DNA from 2 places in the Streptomyces venetus genome. Region 1 is predicted to be linked to the other one. Evidence: riboswitches for the same ligand, from Rfam matches in the RefSeq annotation. Region 1 holds a riboswitch; the other holds the start of a gene.
What was found. Region 1 has a riboswitch for glycine ahead of gcvP (aminomethyl-transferring glycine dehydrogenase). Riboswitches for the same ligand answer to the same signal wherever they lie in the genome.

Region 1 (8,695 bases):
GGCTGCCCTGATGTGTGCCGGTTGCACGAGGCCGGATCGGGCGCCCATTGCCTGCCCGACTACCCAAACGTCCCGAGCACGGCCTAGGGTTGCTGTGTGAACGAGCTCGATGTCGTAGGTGTCCGGGTGGAAATGCCCTCCAACCAACCGATCGTGCTGCTGCGTGAAGTGGGAGGCGACCGTTACCTCCCCATCTGGATCGGACCGGGTGAGGCGACGGCGATCGCCTTCGCCCAGCAGGGCATGGCTCCCGCGCGGCCGCTGACCCACGACCTGTTCAAGGACGTGCTGGAAGCCGTCGGTCAGGAGCTCACGGAAGTGCGCATCACGGACCTGCGTGAGGGTGTCTTCTACGCGGAGCTGGTCTTCGCCAGCGGCGTCGAGGTGAGCGCCCGCCCGTCCGACGCCATAGCGCTGGCCCTGCGTACCGGGACGCCGATCTACGGCAGCGACACGGTGCTCGACGACGCCGGTATCGCGATCCCGGACGAGCAGGAGGACGAGGTGGAGAAGTTCCGCGAGTTCCTCGACCAGATCTCCCCGGAAGACTTCGGCAGCAGCAGCCAGTGAGCTCCGCACGCCGGAGACAGCCGGACGGCGAGGAGCGGCGGCAGCCGGTGGGACATGTGGGCGGCCCGGTGGACGACAAGGTCCGCGTCAGGGCCGCCCGCCGCATGTCGGACGGGCGAAATGCCCGCATGTGCCGGCGGCGAGTGAGAGCGTCACACGGCCCGTCCCGAGGGCATTCGGCTAGCCTTTCCCCGCGGTGGGGCACGGGAAACCACTCTTAGGGTGATTATCACTCGGCGTGGCGAGTGTGGCGATCGTTGACGCACCCCTGGTGACTGCCTACCGTCGAGAAGGCAGGTCAAGGACGGAGGTCGGCGTGAGAAGCAGCGGCGACGGTACGGCTGGGGGCGGCCCCGAGCGCAGTCTCAGGGTGAGTGGTCCGTACGCTCCCCCCGGTTCTCGGCTCCGCGCGAGCGGGGGATATCCCCAGCCCGGTGACGCGGCCGATCACGCTCCGCAGCTCTCTACGGCCGTGCCGAGCAGCGGAGGGACGACGTCCATGGCGTCCGAGGCGTCCGAGCAGATCGGCTATCGCGGGCCCACGGCCTGTGCGGCCGCCGGTATCACCTACCGGCAGCTGGACTACTGGGCCAGAACCGGCCTCGTCGAGCCGAGTGTGCGCCCCGCCTACGGGTCGGGGACGCAGCGGCTGTACAGCTTCCGGGACGTCGTCGTCCTGAAGATCGTCAAGCGGTTCCTCGACACCGGGGTGTCGCTGCAGAACATCCGCACGGCCGTCCAGCACCTCAGGGAACGCGGTTTCAGCGACCTGGAGCGCCTGACGCTGATGAGTGACGGGGCGACGGTCTACGAGTGCAGCTCGCCGGACGAGGTGCATGCCCTGCTCCAAGGAGGCCAGGGTGTCTTCGGGATCGCCGTGGGCGTGGTGTGGCGGGACGTCGAGAGCGCACTGTCCCAGTTGCACGGGGAGCGGATCGACACCGGCGAGACCCTGGTGGGGACCAATCCGGCGGACGAACTGGCGCGGCGGCGGAACCGGGCGGTCTGAGCCGCTCGGGAGCGCGGTCAACGCTTGAGGCGGGACGTTTACGCACCCGTCGGCAAGCGCTTGCCCCACGGGCGGGTGATCCTCCGGGGCGTTGTCAGTGGCGTAGGGCAGCATCGGAGTTGTGAGAACCGCGCCCACGATCCTGCACCTCGACATGGATGCCTTCTTCGCCTCGGTGGAGCAGGCGTCCAAGCCGAGCCTGCGCGGGAAGGCCGTCGTGGTGGGCGGCCTCGGACCGCGGGGCGTGGTGGCCACGGCCTCGTACGAGGCCCGGGTCTTCGGGGTGCATTCCGCGATGCCCATGGCGCAGGCCCGGCGGCTCGCACCCCATGCCGCCTACCTCGTGCCGCGCTTCGGGTTCTACCGGGCGATCAGCGAGCGGGTGATGGAGCTGCTGCACGGGCTGTCGCCGCTCGTGGAGCCGCTGAGCCTGGACGAGGCTTTCGTGGACCTGGAGGCCGGGGGAGTGGCCTGGGACGAGCGGTCGGCGCGGCTGGCCGGGGTGCGGCTGCGCACGGACATCCGGACAGTCACCGGGCTCACGGGGTCGGTCGGCCTCGCCGCCTCGAAGATGCTGGCGAAGATCGCCTCGGAGCAGGCCAAGCCCGACGGGCTGGTGGTGATCGAGCCGGGGACCGAGCGGGCCATGCTCGGCCCCATGTCCGTGCGGACGCTGCCGGGAGTCGGCCCGGCGACCGGCGACCATCTGCGGCGGGCCGGGATCACCACGGTCGAGGAGATCGCCGAGGCGGGGGAGGACGAGCTGGTGCGGCTGCTGGGCAAGGCGCACGGGCACGGGCTCTACGCGATGGCGCTGGCGCGGGACGACCGGCCCGTGGTGGCGGAGCGGGAGGCGAAGTCGGTGTCGGTCGAGGACACCTACGACGTGGACATCCACGACCGGCTGCGTGTCGGTCTCGAGGTGCAGCGGCTCGCCGACCGCTGCGTGCGGCGGCTGCGGGAGGCCGGGCTGTCCGGGCGGACCATCGTGCTGAAGGTGCGCCGGTACGACTTCTCGACGCTGACCCGGTCCGAGACCCTGCGCGGGCCGACGGACGACCCCGGGGTGATACGGGAGGCGGCGGCCAGACTGCTGGACTCGGTCGACACGACGGGTGGTGTGCGGCTGCTCGGGGTGGGGGTCAGCGGGCTCGCCGACTACACGCAGGAGGACCTCTTCGCGCAGGCGGCGGGGGAGCGGGCGGACGCGGAGGGGCCCGTCGAGGAGCCCGCCACGGCGCCGGTCGAGGAGCGGCCGGCGCTCGCCGAGCGGCGCTGGCCCGCCGGGCACGACGTGCGGCACGCCGAGTTCGGGCACGGATGGGTGCAGGGCAGTGGACTGGGGCGGGTCACCGTGCGGTTCGAGACGCCCGACTCGAAGCCGGGGCGGGTGCGGACGCTCCGGACCGACGATCCGGAGCTGGAGCCGGCGGATCCGTTGCCGCTGGTGTTACCGAGACCGGAGGGGAGCCGAGGACCGGATGGTGGGGCGGGGGCCGTGGGGTCGCGGACCGTGGCCCCGTAGGGGGCCGTCGAGGGCGTCAGGTGGCCTTCTCGTCCTTGCCGGCCAGCTTGCCGAAGTCGTGGTCCGGGAGCGAGGGAGGGGCGGCCACGTCGAGGCCGTAGTGGTGGTAGAGCTGGAGTTCCTGCTCAGGGGAGAGATGGCGGCCCACGCCGAAGTCGGGGGCGTCCTTGATCAGGGCGCGGTCGAAGGGGACGTGGAGGGCGCCGTCGATCAGTTCACTGGGCTCGAGAGGGACGAAGGCGTCCCTGCTGAACAGGCCGGTCCGTATGGCCGCCCACTCCGGCTCCCCGGTGGCGTCGTCGAGGTACACCTCGTCGATCGTGCCGATCCTGGTTCCGTTGCGGTCGAACGCCTTGCGGCCGATCAGGTTGCGCGGATCGATCTCGGTTCGCACGGGCCCTCCACGTGGTCGCAACTCATCCGTAAACACTACAAAACGGCACAATGGGGAGTGTGGCCACTCGAAGGTTCGTGCGTAGACCTCGCTGGTAGGCTGGCAACGGCTGCTGACCCCGTGCGGGAGAGTCCTCCGGACATCATCGGAGGCGCCGAAGGAGCAAATCCTCCCCGGAATCTCTCAGGCACACGTACCGCACGGACGAGGTCACTCTGGAAAGCAGGGCGGGTGTCGACGGCTTCCGCTCTCACCGACGGTGAAAGCCGGAGGCCTTCGGGCGATCCGGTGAAGCTCTCAGGTTGAGATGACAGAGGGGGAGGCCGTCCGGGTACCCGCGCCGTGGTGCCCCTCGAAGGTCGTGTCAGACCAGGAGGCCTCCGCAAATGACCGCCCATCGCATTCCGCTCTCCGAGCTCGAAGAGGCAGTCCCCTTCGAGCAGCGCCACATCGGCCCCGACCACGAGGCCCGCGCCAAGATGCTCGCGCAGGTCGGCTACGGCTCGCTGGACGAGCTCACGGCCGCCGCGGTCCCGGCCGTGATCAAGAGCACCGAGGCGCTCGACCTGCCGGGTGCCCGCAGCGAGGCCGAGGTGATCGCCGAACTGCGCCTGCTCGCCGACCGCAACCAGGTCCTCGGCTCCATGATCGGGCTCGGGTACTACGGCACCTTCACGCCGCCGGTCGTCATGCGCAACGTCATGGAGAACCCGGCCTGGTACACGGCCTACACGCCGTACCAGCCGGAGATCTCGCAGGGGCGGCTCGAGGCACTGCTCAACTTCCAGACCATGGTCGCCGACCTCACCGGACTGCCGACCTCCGGCGCCTCCCTGCTCGACGAGGGCACCGCGGCCGCCGAGGCCATGGCGCTGTCGCGGCGTCTGGGCAAGAACAAGAAGGGCCTGTTCCTGGTCGACGCGGACGCGCTGCCGCAGACCGTCGCCGTGATCCAAACCCGGGCCGAGCCGACCGGCGTCGAGGTAGTCGTCGCCGACCTCACCGACGGCATCCCGGCCGAGATCGCCGAGCGTGAGATCAACGGCGTGCTGATCCAGTACCCGGGCGCCTCCGGGGCCGTACGGGACATCAAGCCGGTCGTCGACCAGGCGCACGAGCTCGGGGCGATCGTCACCGTCGCCGCCGACCTGCTCGCGCTGACGCTGCTGAAGTCCCCCGGTGAGCTCGGCGCGGACATCGCGGTCGGCACGACGCAGCGCTTCGGTGTGCCGATGGGCTTCGGCGGGCCGCACGCCGGCTACATGGCGGTGCGCGAGAAGATGGCGCGCAGCCTGCCCGGCCGGCTCGTCGGGGTGTCCGTGGACGCCGACGGGAACAAGGCCTACCGCCTCGCGCTCCAGACGCGCGAGCAGCACATCCGCCGCGAGAAGGCCACCAGCAACATCTGCACCGCGCAGGTCCTGCTCGCCGTGATGGCCGGTATGTACGCCGTCTACCACGGGCCGGAGGGCCTGAAGGGCATCGCGCGGCGCACCCACCGGTACGCCACGATCCTCGCCGCCGGGCTGGAGAACGGCGGGGCCGAGGTCGTGCACGGTGCCTACTTCGACACCGTGACGGTGCGTGTGCCGGGCAGGGCCGCCGACGTCGTGGCCGCCGCGCGGGAGAACGGGGTCAACCTGCGGCTGGTCGACGCCGACCACGTCTCGATCGCCTGCGACGAGACCACCACGCGCGCCCAGCTGCGTGCCGTATGGGGCGCCTTCGGCGTCGAAGGCGGCGTCGAGGCGCTGGACACGGCAACGGAGGAGGTGCTTCCGGAGGCTCTGCTGCGTACCGACGAGTACCTGACGCACCCCGTCTTCCACCAGCACCGCTCCGAGACGGCCATGCTGCGCTACCTGCGGCGGCTCGCCGACCGCGACTACGCGCTCGACCGCGGCATGATCCCGCTGGGCTCCTGCACCATGAAGCTCAACGCGACCACGGAGATGGAGCCGGTCACCTGGCCCGAGTTCGGGCAGCTGCACCCCTTCGCGCCCGCCGAGCAGGCCGCGGGCTACCTCACGCTCATCCATGAGCTGGAGGACCGTCTCGCCGAGGTCACCGGGTACGACAAGGTCTCCCTCCAGCCGAACGCCGGGTCCCAGGGCGAACTGGCCGGTCTGCTCGCCGTGCGCGGGTACCACCGGGCCAACGGGGACGAACAGCGCACCGTGTGCCTGATCCCCTCCTCCGCGCACGGCACCAACGCCGCGAGCGCGGTGATGGCGGGCATGAAGGTCGTCGTCGTGAAGACCGCCGAGGACGGCGAGATCGACGTCGAGGACCTGCGGGCGAAGATCGAGCAGCACCGGGACGAGCTGGCGGTGCTGATGATCACGTACCCGTCCACGCACGGCGTCTTCGAGGAGCACGTCTCCGAGATCTGTGCCCAGGTGCACGAGGCGGGCGGGCAGGTCTACGTCGACGGGGCCAACCTCAACGCGCTCGTGGGGCTCGCCAAGCCCGGCCACTTCGGCGGTGACGTCTCGCACCTGAACCTGCACAAGACCTTCTGCATCCCGCACGGCGGCGGCGGTCCCGGCGTCGGTCCGGTGGCGGTGCGGGAGCACCTCGCGCCGTACCTGCCGAACCACCCGCTACAGCCGGAGGCGGGCCCGGAGACGGGTGTCGGTCCGCTCTCCGCGGCGCCGTGGGGCTCCGCCGGCATCCTGCCCATCTCGTGGGCGTACGTCCGGCTCATGGGCGGTGAGGGGCTGAAGCGGGCCACCCAGGTGGCGGTGCTCAGCGCCAACTACGTCGCCAAGCGGCTGGAGCCGCACTACCCGGTGCTGTACACCGGCCCCGGCGGCCTCGTCGCGCACGAGTGCATCATCGACCTGCGGCCGCTGACCAAGGCGACCGGAGTGAGTGTCGACGACGTCGCCAAGCGGCTGATCGACTACGGCTTCCACGCGCCGACGATGTCGTTCCCGGTGGCCGGGACGCTGATGATCGAACCGACCGAGTCGGAGGACCTGGCCGAGCTGGACCGGTTCTGCGAGGCGATGATCGCCATCCGCGCGGAGATCGAGAAGGTCGGTTCCGGCGAGTGGCCCACGGACGACAACCCGCTGCGCGGCGCCCCGCACACCGCCGGCACGCTGGCCGGGGACTGGGAGCACACCTACAGCCGTGAGGACGCAGTCTTCCCGGCCGGGGTCTCCCCCGCCGACAAGTACTGGCCGCCGGTGCGCCGCATCGACCAGGCCTTCGGCGACCGGAACCTGGTCTGCTCCTGCCCGCCGCTGGACGCGTACGAGGACTGACCGGCCGACCCGTCAGGGGGAGGGGCTCCGCTGCCGGCGGGGCCCCTCCCGCCGTTCACCGGCTCACTCGGCGGCCAGTGACACCTCGGTCGACTTGATCAGGGCGACGACGGGGGCGCCGGCCGCGAGGGCGAGGTCGTCGGCGGCGTCCCTGGTGATCGCGGCCGTCAGTTGGCCGCCCTCGACGGTGATCCGGACGGTGGCCATGGCCTCGCCGGTCGCGACGGCCGTGACCGTGCCGGGGAGCCGGTTGCGGATGGACAGGCCCTCTACGGGGGTGGTGGCCAGCGCGACCTCCGTCGACTTCACCAGGGCGCGCACGGAGCTGCCCGTGGTGAGACCGAGGTCGTCCGCGGCCTCGCGGGTGATCGCCGCGGTGAGGTGCTGGCCGCCGGCGAGGCGCACCTTGACCGTCGCCATGGCCTCGCCCGGCGTGACGGTGGTGACGGTGCCGGGGAGCTGGTTGCGGATGCTCAGGCTCATGGGTGCACGGTAGCCCGGCGAGCTCTTTATGCCGGGTACGTGTGCATCTGGGTGGCTCTTGATCGTCACCCACGAGGGACGCGGGGTTGGCCGTTGGGTATGTCGCGATATAGCGTTAGTCTTCAGGTGGTGGGCCGGGTGCCGTGCCCGGGGGAATCGGGGTGATGTGATGGCGGGGGAGATCGTGGGCACCGGTGGATCGCCGGAGCTGCGGGCCTCGCACGCGGACCGGGACCGGATCGTCGACGTGCTGCGCGTGGCCGCGGGCGACGGCCTGCTGACCATGGCGGAGCTGGACGAGCGGCTGGAGACCGCGCTGTCCGCCCGTACGCTGGGTGAGCTCACCGTGCTCACGGCGGATCTGCCGGAGGTGTCGAGCGGGCCCGGCGCGACGGCTCAGGAGGTCGTCCGGATCGAGCAGGAGGGGTCCAGGACCTGGCGTGGCGACGGCTGGGTGGTGCCGCGGCGTCTGGAGATCCGCTCCGCGTGGGGCGAGGTGACGCTCGACTTCACCGACGCGGTGATCACTCACGACAGCCTCGACATCCACCTCGACATGCGAGCCTGTGCCCTGAAGCTGGTGATCCGGCCGGGCGTCGTCGTCGACACGGACTCGCTGGTCACGAACTACTCCCAGATCAAGGCGCGGCGCGGTCGAGCGGCCGGCGCACCGGTCGTGCTGCGCGTGCGGATCAGCGGCGAGATCGAGTTCGGGCAGGTCGTGGTGCGGCCGGGCCGCAGGGGGTTCGGCAGGAGAGCGGCCAAGGGCTGAGTCCGCTCAGCCGACGTGCACCCTCGGCCTGTGCTTCCGGTCCGGTTCCGCCTCGCGCAGGACCTCGCGGGTCACCGGGGCCACCTCGCCCTGGCCGAACAGGAAGAAGCGCAGGAAGTTGGCGAAGGGGCCGCCCTCGGTCCACTCGAAGTAGATGTGCGGGGTGCGGCCGGTCGTGTCGCGGACGTGCAGGAGCAGCGCGGCCAGCGCGTTGGGGATCGAGGAGGACTCCAGGGTCAGCACGCGGTAGCGGTTGTGGAGCACCTCGCCGCGTACCGTCAGGCTTGCCTCGAACTCGGACGGGTCGGTGACCGTCACCTCGACGAAGACGAAGTCCTCCTGCTCGGAGAGATCGTTGTCGTTGCGTATCTGCTCGATCTTGTCGCGGTACTCGGCCTTGTCCCGTCGGTCGGGCTCGTTGGCGATGAACCGCATCCGGCGGCTGGCCATGTCCCGGACGAAACGTTCCGCCATGGGGTCCAGCGTCACGCTGGTCACGCGGAGCTCGAAGGCGCGGGCCAGCCGGGACAGCAGGGAGACCAGGATGATGCCGGCGATGAAGCAGGCGCCGATCTTCACGCCGTCCGGGCGCTCGATGACGTTCGCGACGGTGGTGTACAGGAACACCGCGGAGATGACCGCGAACGCGATGGTCCAGTTCCGCTGCCGG
Region 2 (8,695 bases), on a different contig from region 1:
GTCGCCTTGACGAAGACGAAGGAGAGGCCGTCGGTGTCGTAGGAGGAGGACTGGTAGGCGCTCACGTCGATACCGCGCAGCATGGGACTCCCTGTGGTGCGGGTGGGGCTGAAGTTCCCTCGGTCCCGGGGTTGTTGTTATGCCCCGCGACGGCAGCCGTACGCCGGGCGCGAGGGGGCTCGCGACCCGGCGGTGGTGAACGCCGGTCGGTTTGACGGTCGGTTTCAGGAGGGGGAGTCGGCCGGAGCGCGGGCCGCGTCGTCGGCGGTGGCCTCCCGGTCGTCCAGGGAGACGTGCCTGGTCTCCTTGCCGAGCAGGAGCGCGATCAGCGTCAGCACCGCCATCGCCGAGAGGTAGACGCCGACCAGCCACGGCGAGCCGTCCCCGGTCTCCCACAGTGCCACGGCGATGAACGGTGCGACCGCCGCCCCGAGGATCGAGCTGACGTTGTAGGAGATGCCGGAGCCGGTGTAGCGCACGCTGGTCGGGAAGAGCTCGGGCAGGAGGGCGCCCATCGGCCCGAACGTCATGCCCATCAGGGTGAAGCCGAGCACGAGCCACAGCAGCACGCCGAGGGTGCCGAGTTCGATCAGCGGCACCCAGACCAGCCCGAAGACCATGATCGCGACGGTGATCCAGATCAGGGTGACACGCCGCCCGTATCGGTCCGCGAGGGGGCCGGAGACCAGGGTGAACGCGGCGAAGAACAGCACGCCGAAGATCATCATGAGCACGAACGTCGTGTAGTCGTACCCGAGCCCGGGCACGGCGGCGTCCTTCGCGGTGCGCCCGTAACTCAGCGAGAACGTGGTCATCAGGTAGAAGAGCACATAGGTCGCCAGCATGATGAAGGTGCCCAGGACCAGCTGCTTCCCGTGGCTGCGCACCACGGTGGCGAGCGGCAGCCGCCGCACCCCGCCGGACTCGCGGGTCCGGGCGAAGACCGCCGACTCGACGAGCCGGGAGCGCACCCACAGCCCGATCGCGACCATCACGGCGGAGAACAGGAACGGCACCCGCCAGCCCCAGCTGACGAAGGCCTCCGAGGGCTGCGAGGGGTCGGCGCCGGCCGCGGACGGCAGCAGCGCGCCCATGACCAGGAACAGGCCGTTGCCGATGATGAAACCGAGCGGGGCGCCCAGTTGCGGGAAGGTGCCGTACAGGGCGCGCTTGCCGCTGGGGGCGTTCTCGGTCGCGACCAGGGCGGCGCCGCTCCACTCGCCGCCGAGCGCGAAGCCCTGCGCGAGCCGCATCAGCACGAGCAGCGCGGTGGCCACCCAGCCGGCCTGGGCGTAGGTGGGCAGGACGCCGATGAGGAACGTGGCGATGCCCATGGTCAGGAGCGAGACGACGAGCGTCTTCTTGCGGCCGAGCCGGTCACCGAGGTGCCCGAAGACGACGGCGCCGATCGGACGGGCGACCATCGCGGCGCCGAACACCGCGAAGGACGACAGCAGCGCGGTGGTCGGGTCGCTGCTCGGGAAGAACAGCTGGGGGAAGACGAGCACCGCGGCGGTCGCGTAGATGTAGAAGTCGTAGAACTCGATCGTCGTGCCCATGAGGCTGGCGACGAGGACGCGGGACCGTGGGTTGACGGGCGTCGGGGCTGAACCAGGGGCTGGGGCGGGCATCGTCGGTCCTTCACGCGTGAAACATGGTCACTGCAACGATGTCAGCCATCTTGTTTTTCGGTATTGCCATCTCGCATCGCAAGACGACGCCCGGTGACCCGGTGCCCCGGCGCTCAGCACTCGATGATGTTCACCGCCAGCCCGCCCCGGGCCGTCTCCTTGTACTTGACCGACATGTCCGCGCCGGTGTCCTTCATCGTCTTGATGACCTTGTCCAGGGACACCTTGTGGGAGCCGTCGCCGCGCATCGCCATGCGTGCGGCGGTGACGGCCTTCACCGCGGCCATGCCGTTGCGTTCGATGCACGGGATCTGGACCAGGCCGCCGACCGGGTCGCAGGTGAGGCCGAGGTTGTGCTCCATGCCGATCTCCGCGGCGTTCTCGACCTGTTCCGGGGAGCCGCCGAGGACCTCGGCAAGCGCGCCCGCCGCCATCGAGCAGGCGGAGCCCACCTCGCCCTGGCAGCCGACCTCGGCGCCGGAGATGGAGGCGTTCTCCTTGAACAGCATGCCGATCGCGCCCGCGGCGAGCAGGAAGCGGACCACGCCCTCCTCGTCGGCGCCGGGCACGAAGTTGACGTAGTAGTGGAGGACCGCCGGGATGATGCCGGCCGCGCCGTTCGTCGGGGCGGTGACGACCCGGCCGCCGGCCGCGTTCTCCTCGTTCACCGCCATCGCGTAGAGGGTGATCCACTCCATGGCGAGGGCCTTCGGGTCGCCCTCGGAGCGCAGCTTGCGCGCGGTGTTCGCGGCGCGGCGGCGGACCTTCAGGCCGCCGGGCAGGATGCCCTCCTGGGACAGGCCGCGCGCCACGCAGTCCCGCATCACCTGCCAGATCTCCAGCAGGCCCTCGCGGATCTCCTCCTCGGTGCGCCAGGCGCGCTCGTTCTCCAGCATCAGCGCCGAGATGGACAGGCCCGTCTCCTCGGCCATGCGCAGCAGCTCGTCGCCGGTGCGGAAGGGGTACTTCAGCACGGTGTCGTCGAGCTTGATGCGGTCCGCGCCGACCGCGTCCTCGTCGACGACGAAGCCACCGCCGACCGAGTAGTACGTCTTCGTCAGCAGCTCCGCGCCCGAGGCGTCGTACGCCCACAGGGTCATGCCGTTCGCGTGGTACGGCAGGGCCTTGCGGCGGTGCAGGACCATGTCGTCGTCGAAGGAGAACGCGATCTCGTGCTCGCCCAGCAGGTTCAGCCGGCCGTCCGCCTTGATCGTGCCCACCCGCTCGTCGGCCGTCTCCACGTCCACCGTGCGCGGCGAGTCGCCCTCCAGGCCGAGCAGCACCGCCTTCGGCGTGCCGTGGCCGTGGCCCGTGGCACCGAGCGAGCCGTACAGCTCGGCGCGCACCGAGGCCACCGAGTCCAGCAGCTTCTCGTTGCGCAGCCGCCGGGCGAACAGCCCGGCCGCCCGCATGGGGCCGACCGTGTGGGAGCTGGACGGGCCGACGCCGATCGAGAACAGGTCGAAGACCGAGATGGCCACGGGGGTACTCCTGACTACGGGGTGGTGCACAGGGGGTGGGCCGCCGCGCCCGCAGGTGGCGGCACGGCGACCCCGAGCGGTTCTCGTTACTTGTTCAGACCCGGGTACAGCGGGTGCTTGTCGGCCAGGGCCTTCACCCGGGCCTTGAGCGCCTCCGCGTCGTAGGACGGCTTCAGCGCCTCGGCGATGACGTCCGCGACCTCCGCGAAGTCCTCGGCCTCGAAGCCCCGGGTCGCCAGGGCCGGCGTGCCGATCCGCAGACCGGACGTCACCATCGGCGGACGCGGGTCGTTCGGGATCGCGTTGCGGTTGACGGTGATGCCCACCTCGTGGAGGCGGTCCTCGGCCTGCTGACCGTCCAGCTCCGAGTGGCGCAGGTCCACCAGGACCAGGTGGACGTCCGTGCCGCCGGACAGGACGTCCACACCGGCCGCCCGGGCGTCGTCCTTCACCAGACGCTCGGCCAGGATGCGGGCGCCCTCCAGCGTACGGCGCTGGCGCTCCTTGAAGTCCTCCGAGGCCGCGACCTTGAAGGCGACCGCCTTGGCCGCGATCACGTGCTCCAGCGGACCGCCCTGCTGACCGGGGAAGACAGCGGAGTTGATCTTCTTGGCCAGTTCGGCCGTGGAGAGGATCACACCGCCGCGCGGGCCGCCCAGCGTCTTGTGGGTCGTGGTGGTGACCACGTGCGCGTGCGGCACCGGGTTGGGGTGCAGCCCCGCCGCCACGAGACCGGCGAAGTGCGCCATGTCGACCATCAGGTACGCGCCGACCTCGTCCGCGATCCGGCGGAAGGCGGCGAAGTCCAGCTGCCGCGGGTACGCCGACCAGCCCGCGACGATCAGCTTCGGCCTGGACTCCTTGGCGAGCCGCTCCACCTCACCCATGTCGACCCGGCCGTCCTCGCCCACGTGGTAGGCGACGACGTCGTAGAGCTTGCCGGAGAAGTTGATCTTCATGCCGTGGGTCAGGTGCCCGCCGTGCGCGAGGTTCAGGCCCATGATGGTGTCGCCCGGCTTGAGCAGCGCGAACATCGCGGCGGCGTTGGCCTGGGCGCCCGAGTGCGGCTGGACGTTGGCGTGCTCGGCGCCGAACAGCTCCTTGACGCGGTCGATCGCGATCTGCTCGACCACGTCGACGTGCTCGCAGCCGCCGTAGTAGCGGCGGCCCGGGTAGCCCTCGGCGTACTTGTTGGTGAGGACCGAGCCCTGTGCCTCCATGACCGCGGCCGGAGCGAAGTTCTCCGAGGCGATCATCTCGAGCGTGGACTGCTGGCGGTGCAGCTCGGCGTCGACCGCGGCGGCCACGGCCGGGTCGAGCTCGTGCAGGGGTGTGTTCAGGACGGACATACGGCTACGACTCCTCAGCCGGCGGAGAACGCGGTGTACTCGTCGGCGGAGAGCAGGTCGCCCGGCTCGTCCGTGACGCGCACCTTGAACAGCCAGCCGCCCTCGAAGGGGGCCGAGTTCACCAGGGACGGGTCGTTGACGACGTCCTCGTTGACCTCGGTGACCTCGCCGGCGACCGGGGAGTACAGGTCGGAGACCGACTTGGTCGACTCCAGCTCGCCGCAGGTCTCGCCCGCGGACACCGTGTCACCGACCTCGGGGAGCTGGACGAAGACGACGTCGCCGAGGGCGTTCGCGGCGTGCTCCGTGATACCGACCGTCGAGACGCCGTCCTCGGCGGCCGACAGCCACTCGTGCTCCTTGCTGTAGCGCAGCTGCTGGGGGTTGCTCATGGCCTGAATTCTCCTGTACGCGCGGGAGTGCTGATGAAGGGAACCGCTGGTGAGCGGGAGGATGACGGGCCCGGGACCGCGGTGGCGGCCTACGGCCAGTGTCTACTTCTGCCGCTTGTAGAACGGCAGCGCCACGACCTCGTACGGCTCGTGACTGCCCCGGATGTCCACGGCCACACCGGGCGTGCCGGGAGCGGCGTGCCCGGCGTCGACGTAGGCCATCGCGATCGGCTTGCCGAGCGTGGGGGAGGGGGCGCCGGAGGTGACCTCGCCGATCACCTCGCCGCCGGCGACGACCGCGTACCCGGCGCGCGGGACCCGGCGGCCCTCGGCGACCAGGCCGACCAGGACGCGGGGCGGGTTCCGCTCGGCGCGGGAGGCGGCCTCTGCCAGCGCCTCGCGCCCGACGAAGTCGCCCTCCTTCTCGAACTTCACCACCCGGCCGAGCCCGGCGTCGAAGGGGGTGAGGGAGGTGCTGAGCTCGTGCCCGTAGAGCGGCATGCCCGCCTCCAGGCGCAGCGTGTCGCGGCAGGACAGCCCGCACGGGACCAGCCCGGCGCCCTCGCCTGCCTTGGTCAGGGCCTGCCACAGCTCGACCGCGTGCTCCGGCTTCACGAACAGTTCGAAGCCGTCCTCGCCGGTGTACCCGGTACGGGCGATCAGGGCCGGGACACCCGCGACCGTACCGGGCAGCCCGGCGTAGTACTTCAGGCCGTCGAGGTCGGCGTCGGTCAGGGACTTCAGGATCCCCGGCGACTCGGGGCCCTGTACGGCGATCAGGGCGTAGGCGTCCCGGTCGTCGCGCACCTCGGCGTCGAAGCCGGCGGAACGTTCCACCAGCGCGTCCAGGACCACCTGGGCGTTGGAGGCGTTGGCGACCACCATGTACTCGGTCTCGGCCAGCCGGTAGACGATCAGGTCGTCGAGGATGCCGCCGTCGGCCCGGCAGATCATGGTGTAGCGGGCGCGGCCGGGCTTGACGCCGCCGATGTTGCCGACCAGCGCGTGGTCGAGGAGGGCGGCGGCCTGCGGGCCGGTGACGGTGATCTCGCCCATGTGGGAGAGGTCGAAGAGCCCGGCCCTCGTGCGCACGGCGTTGTGCTCGTCACGCTCGGAGCCGTAGCGCAGGGGCATGTCCCAGCCGGCGAAGTCGGTCATCGTCGCGCCGAGCGAGCGATGCAGGGCATCGAGCGCGGTGTGACGGAGTTCTCCTGTACTGCTCACGGTCGGTGTCTCCCAGATGCATGACGGGCGAGGTCGTTCCTCCCCATCTGTCATCGGAACCTGAGAGGTTCGCCATGACCACACGGGGCACGGCTTGCACCTTGGGTGGAGCCGCCCGGTGGGCGACCCGCTTTTCAGATGTGCCTCGCCCGCGCGGTAACGGGGCCTGAGAGATTCAAGGGAGGGACTTGCTCCTTCGGCGCCCCAGCGTCAGCGGTGCTGGGAACTCTCCCGCGCGGATTCAAACGGCCGGTATGCAGTTGGCGGGCACATCATTGCACGCATCCTCGCGGGGTGGCAGGGGGAACACCCTGTAGCAGGGCTGTTGCAGGAAGAGGACTGAAACAAGAGGCATCGGGCATTACCTTCTCTTTACACTCGGCGGGGATGGGACTCCGTACCTGGCCCCAGGGGAGGACGATCACGGTGAACAGGACCACCGCGTACGCCACGACGTCGGGCATCGCGCTGCCCGAGCAGCCGGCCGCTCCGGCCCGGGCGGTCTGCGGCCCGCTGCCCGTGCCGGTCGTCCGCGATCTGCGCGACCGCTCCGGCCGCGGCCCGCAGGCGCTGCTGTTCGGCCCCCGCGACCTGGTCGTGGTCACGGGCCTGCCCGGCAGCGGCAAGTCCACGCTGATGCGGCGTACCGTGCCGGGCCGGCGCGTCGACTCCCAGGACACCCGCGACCGCTGGGAGGACCGCATGCCGCGCTTCCTGCCCTACGCGGTCTACCGGCCGCTCGTCCGCCTCGCCCACTACGCCGGGCTGCGCCGCGCCCTGCGCGCCGGTGAGGGCGTCGTGGTGCACGACTGCGGCACCCAGACCTGGGTCCGCCGCTGGCTGGCCCGCGAGGCCCGACGCCGGGGCGGCACCCTGCATCTCCTGCTCCTCGACGTCACACCGGAGCAGGCCCTGGCCGGTCAGCGCGACCGCGGTCGCGGCGTCTCGCGGTACGCCTTCCTGCGCCACCGCGCCGCGAGCACCCGCCTGCTGCGCTCGGTGGAACGCGGCGACCTCCCCGCGGGCTGCGGCTCGGCCATCCTCGCCGACCGCAACACGGCCAACACCCTGCACCACATCGGCTTCACCCACTGACCCCCACGGCCCGAGGCCCATACAACGCGCCTGCCGCCGTGGCACCGGGAGCCCGCGCAGCGTGGTTCGGCGCTGGTCGCGGCGTCGTGGGCCGCGGGGCGTCCGCGGGTTTGAGGCTTGGCGGCTTGGGTGTCGGGGTGTCGGTGTCCGTGGGTTGTGGTTCGGGGGCGGTCGTCCGGGGTCCGCCCGTGGCGTGGTCTCGGACCGGTCGCGTTCGCTCGTGCACTGTGGTTCGGCGCTGGTCGCGGCGTCGTGGGCCGCAGGGCGCCCGCAGGTTGAGGCTTGGCGGTTCGGGTGTCGGTGTCCGTGGGTTGTGGTTCGGGGGCGGGCGCCCGGGGCCCGTCTGTGGCGTGGCTTCGGACCGGTCGCGTTCGCTCGTGCACTGTGGTTCGGCGCTGGTCGCTGCGTCGTGAGTCGCAGGGCGCCCGCGGAAGCAGGGACGGCGGCTCGGGCGTCGGGCACCCGCGCCGTGCGGTTCGCGGCCGTCCGTGCACACCGGCGTGGCTTCGGACCGGTCGGGCTCGCCCGTGCAGCGGGGTTCGGGGTCGGTCACCCCGGAGTCCGGGCCTGCCCGGGCGGTGTGCTTCACCCGCTGGGCGTCTGCTGACCGCTCGCCGTGCGCGAGCCGCTAGCCTTCTTAGCCACAGCAGTGGTTTCAGGCAGGCGGTAGGCAGATGGACTTCCCGGCGGACTTCTCCGCGGACTTCCCGGCGCAGACGCAGACCCACCCGCACGGTGGATGGCCCGGCAACGAGCTGGAGGAGGTGCTCTCGGCCTCCCTCGGCGCCGGGCCGTCGGCCGCCGGGCGGGTCATCGAGGTGCTCGGCCGGAGTTTCGTCTGGATCCCGCTGCCCAGCGGCGGCGGCCCGAACAGCGGCCCCCTCGACCTGCCCGGCATCGAGATCGACGGCCAGGCGTTCGTGCCGGTGTTCAGCTCGGAGGAGCAGTTCCGCCAGGTCGTCGGCTCCCACATGTCGTACACCATCGCCCCCGCCGTGGAGTTCGCCCGCGGTCTGCCCCCGCACGCGGGGATAGCCGTCAACCCGGGTGGGGTGGTCGGCATCCCGCTCCCTCCGCCCGCCGTCGCCGACCTCTGCCGGGCCGGCCGGACCCCGCTGGACGGGCCCGCGAGCGGCGGCCGGGTCCGCCTCTTCGAACCCGACTGGCAGGACGACCCGGTGGACTTCCTCGCCGCCGCCTCCGCGGAGTTCGAGGCGACCGGCGTCGTCCTCACCGCCCGCCGCTGCCTCGCCGCGATCGAGACCGCCGACCCGGTGATGTTCGTGGGCGTCGAACTCTCCCAGTGGGAAGGCGACCTGCGGGCCCTCCCCCTGGAGGCCCTGACCCGTGCCGTCACCGTCGCCCCGGCCCCCTGGCCCGTCAACCTGGTGCTCCTGGACGTGGCGGAGGACCCCGTGGGTGACTGGATGCGCCACCGGGTCCGGCCCTTCTACCAGCGGTAGGGCGACGCCCCGGAGGGGCGCGGGAACCACACGCCGCTCGCACCCGCAGGGCGGCACCAA

Region 2: linked by a shared signal. The riboswitch ahead of gcvT (glycine cleavage system aminomethyltransferase GcvT) and the one ahead of gcvP (aminomethyl-transferring glycine dehydrogenase) in region 1 are both predicted to bind glycine.

Annotation. Positions count from the first base shown of each region.
Region 1 is NZ_BAABET010000014.1:7,482-16,176, forward strand. Features, by position in the region: gene ftsR (transcriptional regulator FtsR) at 1-11, shown strand, start outside; gene ABEA82_RS34895 (bifunctional nuclease family protein) at 97-570, shown strand; gene ABEA82_RS34900 (MerR family transcriptional regulator) at 887-1,579, shown strand; gene ABEA82_RS34905 (DNA polymerase IV) at 1,701-3,104, shown strand; gene ABEA82_RS34910 (PRC-barrel domain-containing protein) at 3,121-3,498, opposite strand; glycine riboswitch at 3,612-3,707, shown strand; gene gcvP (aminomethyl-transferring glycine dehydrogenase) at 3,885-6,770, shown strand; gene ABEA82_RS34920 (TOBE domain-containing protein) at 6,834-7,253, opposite strand; gene ABEA82_RS34925 (DUF1707 SHOCT-like domain-containing protein) at 7,423-8,025, shown strand; gene ABEA82_RS34930 (APC family permease) at 8,032-8,695, opposite strand, start outside.
Region 2 is NZ_BAABET010000011.1:26,251-34,945, forward strand. Features, by position in the region: gene ABEA82_RS30915 (glycoside hydrolase family 25 protein) at 1-83, opposite strand, end outside; gene ABEA82_RS30920 (MFS transporter) at 225-1,631, opposite strand; gene ABEA82_RS30925 (L-serine ammonia-lyase) at 1,745-3,112, opposite strand; gene glyA (serine hydroxymethyltransferase) at 3,199-4,461, opposite strand; gene gcvH (glycine cleavage system protein GcvH) at 4,476-4,853, opposite strand; gene gcvT (glycine cleavage system aminomethyltransferase GcvT) at 4,956-6,077, opposite strand; glycine riboswitch at 6,115-6,221, opposite strand; glycine riboswitch at 6,222-6,321, opposite strand; gene ABEA82_RS30945 (AAA family ATPase) at 6,504-7,172, shown strand; gene ABEA82_RS30950 (enhanced serine sensitivity protein SseB) at 7,847-8,635, shown strand.